Cupriavidus necator N-1: one gene and its partner. The protein of the gene in region 1 binds, or shares a complex with, the protein of each later gene. Links are inferred from orthologs where the notes say so. Each region holds a gene or a part of one and is shown on either strand. Other genes may lie near its edges. The genes, in order: ybiB and obgE.

What was found.
Region 2: the proteins of ybiB (region 1) and obgE are in contact, whole or in part, in a crystal structure (PDB 8BFT), measured with the Escherichia coli proteins. The link is inferred for Cupriavidus necator N-1 from one-to-one orthologs.

What each region holds. Positions count from the first base shown.
Region 1 is NC_015726.1:364,976-368,271, reverse strand. What follows is about bases 202-3,180. They hold ybiB (DNA-binding protein YbiB), read left to right. Parts: upstream 202-1,184; coding sequence 1,185-2,177; downstream 2,178-3,180. Other genes in these bases: CNE_RS01825 (pirin family protein), read right to left, coding at 2,197-3,072; CNE_RS01835 (ABC transporter ATP-binding protein), read left to right, coding at 286-1,089; ntrB (nitrate ABC transporter permease), read left to right, coding at 202-267. In the rest of the region: more of ntrB, read left to right, coding at 1-201.
Region 2 is NC_015726.1:3,319,264-3,322,422, reverse strand. Bases 5-2,846 are described here. They hold obgE (GTPase ObgE), read left to right. Parts: upstream 5-797; coding sequence 798-1,895; downstream 1,896-2,846. Other genes in these bases: proB (glutamate 5-kinase), read left to right, coding at 1,993-2,846; rpmA (50S ribosomal protein L27), read left to right, coding at 404-664; rplU (50S ribosomal protein L21), read left to right, coding at 53-364. Outside these bases: more of proB, read left to right, coding at 2,847-3,111. UniProt on the Escherichia coli protein: An essential GTPase which binds GTP, GDP and possibly (p)ppGpp with moderate affinity, with high nucleotide exchange rates and a fairly low GTP hydrolysis rate.

The DNA of each region.
Region 1 (3,296 bases):
AAGGTATTCACGCGGGTGCTGTTCCCCGCAGTGCTGCCCTACATGCTGACCGGCGTGCGGCTGTCGATCGGCACCGCGTGGCTGGTGATTGTCGCGGCCGAGATGCTGACCGGCGGCACCGGCATCGGCTTCTGGCTGTGGGACGAATGGAACAACCTGAAGGTCGAGCACATCGTGATCGCGATCTTCGTGATCGGCATCATCGGGCTGCTGCTCGAGCACGCGCTGCTGGCGCTGGCCCGGCGCTTCAGCTACGGCGCCAACTGATACGCGGGGAGAATCGCCATGGACAAGTTCGTCAGCATCGAAAACGTCGGCCAGACCTTCAAGACCCGCAAGGGCCCGTTCGTCGCCCTGCGCGATATCAACCTGCAGATCGCCGAGGGCGAGTTCATCACGCTGATCGGCCATTCCGGCTGCGGCAAGTCCACACTGCTGAACCTGGTCGCGGGACTGGCCACGCCCACCACCGGCGCGCTGATCTGCGCCGGGCGCGAGATCGCCGGGCCGGGGCCAGAGCGCGCGGTGGTGTTCCAGAACCATTCGCTGCTGCCGTGGCTGACGTGCTTCGAGAACGTCTACCTGGGCGTGGAGCGCGTCTTCGCCGCCAACGAGAGCAAGCCGCAGCTCAAGGCGCGCACGCATGACACGCTGGCGCTGGTGGGCCTGACGCACGCCGAGAACAAGTACCCGCATGAAATCTCCGGCGGCATGAAGCAGCGCGTGGGCATTGCCCGCGCGCTGGCGATGGCGCCCAAGGTGCTGCTGATGGACGAACCCTTCGGCGCGCTCGATGCGCTCACGCGCGCACACCTGCAGGACGAGCTGATCAAGATCGTGGCGCGCACCCGCAGCACGGTGGTGATGGTGACCCACGATGTCGACGAGGCCGTGCTGCTGGCCGACCGCATCGTCATGATGACCAACGGCCCGGCCGCGACCATCGGCGAGATCCTGAAGGTGGGCCTGCCGCGCCCGCGCGACCGCGTCGCGCTGGCCGATGACAAGGCCTACCACGCCTGCCGCACCGCGGTGCTGGACTTCCTCTACCGCAAGCAGCGCAACCCGGCGCTGCAGGAAGCCGCGTAGTGTCCTCAGGAGGCGATGCGCGGTGACCGCCGGCGGTGGGCGCGGCGGCCTGGCTCCGCTATCATGAACCCAGAACAGACTACCCCCACGCCGCCATGACCACGCCAGCCACGTCCTTCCCTGCTGCCCGCTATATCAAGGAGATCGGCCGCGGCGTCAACGGCGCGCGCGCGCTGCCCCGCGATGACGCGCAGGCCCTGTTCGACGCCATGCTGGCCGGGCGCGTCTCCGACCTGGAGCTTGGCGCCATCCTGATGGCCTACCGCATCAAGGGCGAGGCCCCGCACGAGCTGGCGGGCATGCTGGAAGCCGCCCATGCGCACTGCCAGCCGCTGCCGGCGCCGCCTGACCGGCAGGTGGTGGTGATCCCCAGCTACAACGGCGCGCGCAAGCAACCCAACCTGGTGCCGCTGCTGGCGCTGCTGCTGGCGCGCGAAGATGTCCCCGTGCTGGTGCACGGCACGCGCCTGTTCAATGGCCGCGTGACTAGCATGACGCTGTTCGAGGCCCTGGGCGTGCCCTTGTGCGCGACGACCGACGAGGCCTCGGCACGGCTGCGCGAGGGCAGCGACCTCGGGCCGCTGGCGGTGCTGCCGGTGGATGTGCTGTCGCCCGGGCTGTCGCAGCTGCTGGAGCGGCGCACCGTGATCGGCCTGCGCAATTCGGCGCATACGGTGGCCAAGATGCTGCAGCCGGTGGGCGAGCATTCGCCCGCGGAAGGGTTGCGCCTGTACAGCTACACCCACCCCGAATACCGCGAGACGCTGACCGACTACTTCTCGCATGAGCCCGCCAACGTGCTGCTGGCACGCGGCACCGAGGGCGAAGTGGTGGCCGATGCGCGCCGCACCAGCCGCATCGACTGGCTGCATGAGGGGCACCAGCAGACGCTGGTCGATCCGGCCGTGGGTTCACTGGCCGAAGTGCCTGAACTGCCGCCCGGCAGCGACGCCGGCCAGACCGTGGCCTGGATCCGGCGCGTGCTGGACGGCGCGGCGCCGGTGCCGGCACCGATCGCGATCCAGGTCGATGCCATCCGCGAATGCCTGCGGCAAGGCACCCACGTGACCTGGGCCAGCCCGGTCTGAGCCAGCCCCGGGACCGCTGTCAGGCCTTGCGCGGAGGCAGCGGGATGCGCTCGGTCTCGCCCGGCACGTGCGGGAACTGATCGTCCTCCCAGCGCTGGGCGGCAGCCTCGATCGCCACCTTGCTGCTGGCAACGAAATTCCAGTAGATAAAGCGGTGCCCGTCGGTCGGGTCGCCGCCCAGCAGCATCACGCGCGACGGCGCCGTGGCCGTCAGCGTCGCGGGCTGGCCCGGCGTGAGCACCACCATATGCTCGGCCGGCAGCGGTTCGCCGTCGAGCGCCACCGCGCCATCCACCGGATAGATGCCCCGCTCGGCATGATCGGCCGGGATCTCCACGCTCGCGCCCGCATCCAGCTCGATCGCCACATACAGGGTGCGGCTGAAGACTTTGACCGGAGAGATCTGGCCAAAGGCATCGCCCGCAATCACCACCATGCGCACGCCCGGCCGCTCGATCCGCGGCAGCGTGGCGGCGGGATGGTGGAAGAACGACGGCTCGGCACCCTCATGCTCCTGCGGCAGTGCCACCCAGGTCTGGATGCCGTGCAGGCGGGCACCGGCGGGGCGCACATGCTCGGGCGAGCGTTCCGAGTGCACGATGCCACGCCCGGCGGTCATCCAGTTGACGTCGCCCGGGCGGATCGCCTGGTCGCTGCCCAGGCTGTCGCGATGGATGATCTCGCCCTCGAACAGGTAGGTGACCGTGGCCAGCCCGATATGGGGATGCGGACGCACATCAGCGCCGGCGCCCGGCGGCAGCTGCACCGGCCCCATATGGTCAAAGAAGATAAACGGCCCGACGGTCTGGGTAGCGGCGGCGGGCAACAGCCGGCGCACGGTAAAATCGCCCAGGTCGCGCACATGCGGCTTGAGCAAGTGTTCGATAGCAGACATAACTCCTCCGGTGGAATGAGAGAGGCTCGCAAGGATGCCAGCGCGCCGCAGGTGGGTCGAGTGTAGCCGCTGCTGCAACAAATCATTGCAGCAGCGGGCAGAACCCCCGTGCCCCGCGCCGCTCTAATATCCTGTGCGCCGAACCGTGGGTATCGTTTCCGCCGCTCGAAGCGGTAAGTAGCTATGCTATCCGCAAGAGCAATCGAGTGGAACTATCACGGCCA
Region 2 (3,159 bases), 3.0 Mb from region 1 along the record:
GATGCGCCAGTGCCGGCATACGGCGTTTTATTCACATCCGAGAGGTTCGACAATGTACGCGGTCGTAAAAACCGGCGGCAAGCAATACAAGGTTGCTGCTGGCGAAAAACTGAAAGTAGAACAGATACCGGCAGACATTGGCGCAGAAATCACGCTCGACCAGGTGCTCGCAGTGGGCGCCGGCGACCAAATCAAGTTTGGTACGCCGCTGGTTAGCGGGGCTTCCGTCAAGGCTACCGTTATCTCCCAAGGTCGTCACGACAAAGTGAAGATCTTCAAGATGCGCCGTCGCAAGCACTACCAGAAGCGTCAAGGCCATCGTCAGAATTACACCGAACTGCGCATCGAAGCGATCGTTGCCTGATCGATCGAGCGTAACCAGGTAAAGCGACAGGAGTAAGACATGGCACAGAAAAAAGGCGGCGGTTCCACGCGGAACGGCCGTGATTCCGAATCGAAGCGTCTGGGCGTGAAGGTGTTTGGTGGCCAGGCCATCAACGCCGGCGGCATCATCATCCGCCAGCGCGGTACCCGCGTGCATGCCGGCGACAACGTCGGCGTGGGCAAGGACCACACGCTGTTTGCCCTGGTGGACGGCCACGTGCAGTTCGCCGTCAAGGGCCCTGCCAAGAAGCAGCAAGTCAGCGTCGTTCCGGCGGCCTGATAACAGCCTTTGCAGGATGAAGGCCCCGCAACGCTTGCGGGGCCTTTTCTTTTCTGGCGACAATGTCAGTTCGCCAGCCCGGTTGGAGGCTTCCAGCCGCTGATCCGCCGATCCATCACGGAAACCCATCATCATGAAGTTCATAGACGAAGCCCGAATCGAAGCCATCGCCGGCAACGGCGGCAATGGCAGCGCCTCGTTCCGGCGCGAGAAGTTTGTGCCCTTCGGCGGCCCGGATGGTGGCGATGGCGGCCGCGGCGGCAGCGTGTTCGCCGTGGCGGACCGCAACATCAATACCCTGATCGACTTCCGCTACGCCAGGAAGCACGTGGCCCGCAACGGCGAGAATGGCCGCGGCTCCGACTGCTACGGCGCCGCCGGCGAGGACATCTCGCTGCGCATGCCGGTGGGCACGCTGATCACCGACATGGACACCGGCGAAGTCATCGCCGACCTGACCGAGCACGGCCAGCGCGTGTGCCTGGCCGAAGGCGGCATGGGCGGCTGGGGCAACCTGCATTTCAAGTCCAGTACCAACCGCGCGCCGCGCCAGCAGGTGGACGGCAAGCCGGGCGAGCGACGCATGCTCAAGCTTGAACTCAAGGTGCTGGCCGACGTCGGCCTGCTGGGCATGCCCAACGCCGGCAAGTCGACCTTTATCTCGCATATCTCCAACGCGCGTCCGAAGGTGGCGGACTATCCGTTCACCACGCTGCACCCGAACCTGGGCGTGGTGCGCGTGGACCATGAGCAATCGTTCGTGGTCGCCGACATTCCCGGCCTGATCGAAGGCGCCGCCGAAGGCGCGGGCCTGGGCCACCAGTTCCTGCGCCACCTGCAGCGCACCGGCCTGCTGCTGCATATCGTCGACCTGGCGCCGTTCGACGAGGCAGTCGACCCGGTGGCTGAGGCCAAGGCCATCGTCAACGAGCTGAAGAAGTACGACGAAACCCTGTACGACAAGCCGCGCTGGCTGGTGCTGAACAAGCTCGACGTGGTTCCCGGGGAAGAGCGCGCCGCCCGCGTGAAGGATTTCATCAAGCGTTACAAGTGGAAGGGGCCGGTGTTCCAGATTTCGGCGCTGACCGGCGAAGGCTGCCGCGAGCTGATCTACGCGATCAAGGATCACCTGCTGGCGATCAAGGCCGCAGAGGCCGCGGCGCTGGCCGAGCCGGACATCCGCCTGGACGAGCGGCTGCACAACGTCGACCAGGGGCAGGGCGAGGCATAAGCCGGGGCCGCCGCTGGCGCCCCACCACAGAAGAATACCCACGGACAATTCGGGCGCGGCGCCCGCCGCCGGCTGCCCGGGAGACAGGATTCCCTTCATGCAATCGGTCATCGCGCAGGCAAAGCGCATCGTCGTTAAAGTCGGCTCCAGCCTGGTCACCAACGACGGCAAGGGGCTGGATCACGACGCCATCGCCCGCTGGGCGGCCCAGATCGCCAAGCTGCGCGTAGCCGGCAAGGAAGTGGTGCTGGTCAGCTCCGGCGCCATCGCCGAAGGCATGCAGCGCCTGGGCTGGGTGCGCCGCCCGAAGGAAATCCATGAGCTGCAGGCCGCCGCCGCCGTCGGCCAGATGGGCCTGGCGCAGGTCTATGAAAGCCAGTTCGGCCGCTACGGCATCCGCACCGCGCAGGTGCTGCTGACACACGCCGACCTGGCCGACCGCGAACGCTACCTCAACGCCCGCTCGACCCTGCTCACGCTGTTGTCCCTGGGTGTGGTGCCGATCATCAACGAGAACGACACCGTGGTCACCGACGAAATCAAGTTCGGCGACAACGACACGCTGGGCGCGCTGGTGACCAACCTGATCGAAGGGGACGCGCTGGTGATCCTGACCGACCAGCGCGGCCTGTATACCGCCGATCCGCGCAAGGACCCGGCCGCGCAGTTCGTGGACGAGGCCCTGGCCGGCACCCCCGAGCTGGAAGCCATGGCCGGCGGCGCCGGCACGTCGATCGGGCGCGGCGGCATGCTGACCAAGATCCTGGCGGCCAAGCGCGCGGCCAAGTCCGGTGCCCACACCACCATCGCCTCCGGGCGCGAGGCCAACGTGCTGGAGCGACTGGCCGCGGGCGAGGCCATCGGCACACAGCTGCTGGCGCCGACCGGGCGGCTCACGGCGCGCAAGCAATGGATGGCCGATCACCTGCAACTGCGCGGCCGGGTCGTGATCGACAACGGCGCGGTCGAGAAGCTCACCAGCGGCGGCAAGTCGCTGCTGCCGATCGGCGTGACGGAAGTGCAGGGCGAGTTCGCCCGTGGCGAGGTAATCGCCTGCGTCGACACCCAGGGCAAGGAGGTGGCGCGCGGCATCACCAACTATTCCAGTGCCGAGGCGCGGCTGATTGCGCGCAAGCCCTCGTCCGAGATCGAGTCCGTGCTGGGACACCTGAACGAGCCCGAACTGATCCATCGCGACAACCTGGTGCTGGTCTGATCCGGCATCCCGGCGCAAAGGCCAGGCGGAAATGAAAACGGCGGGGCT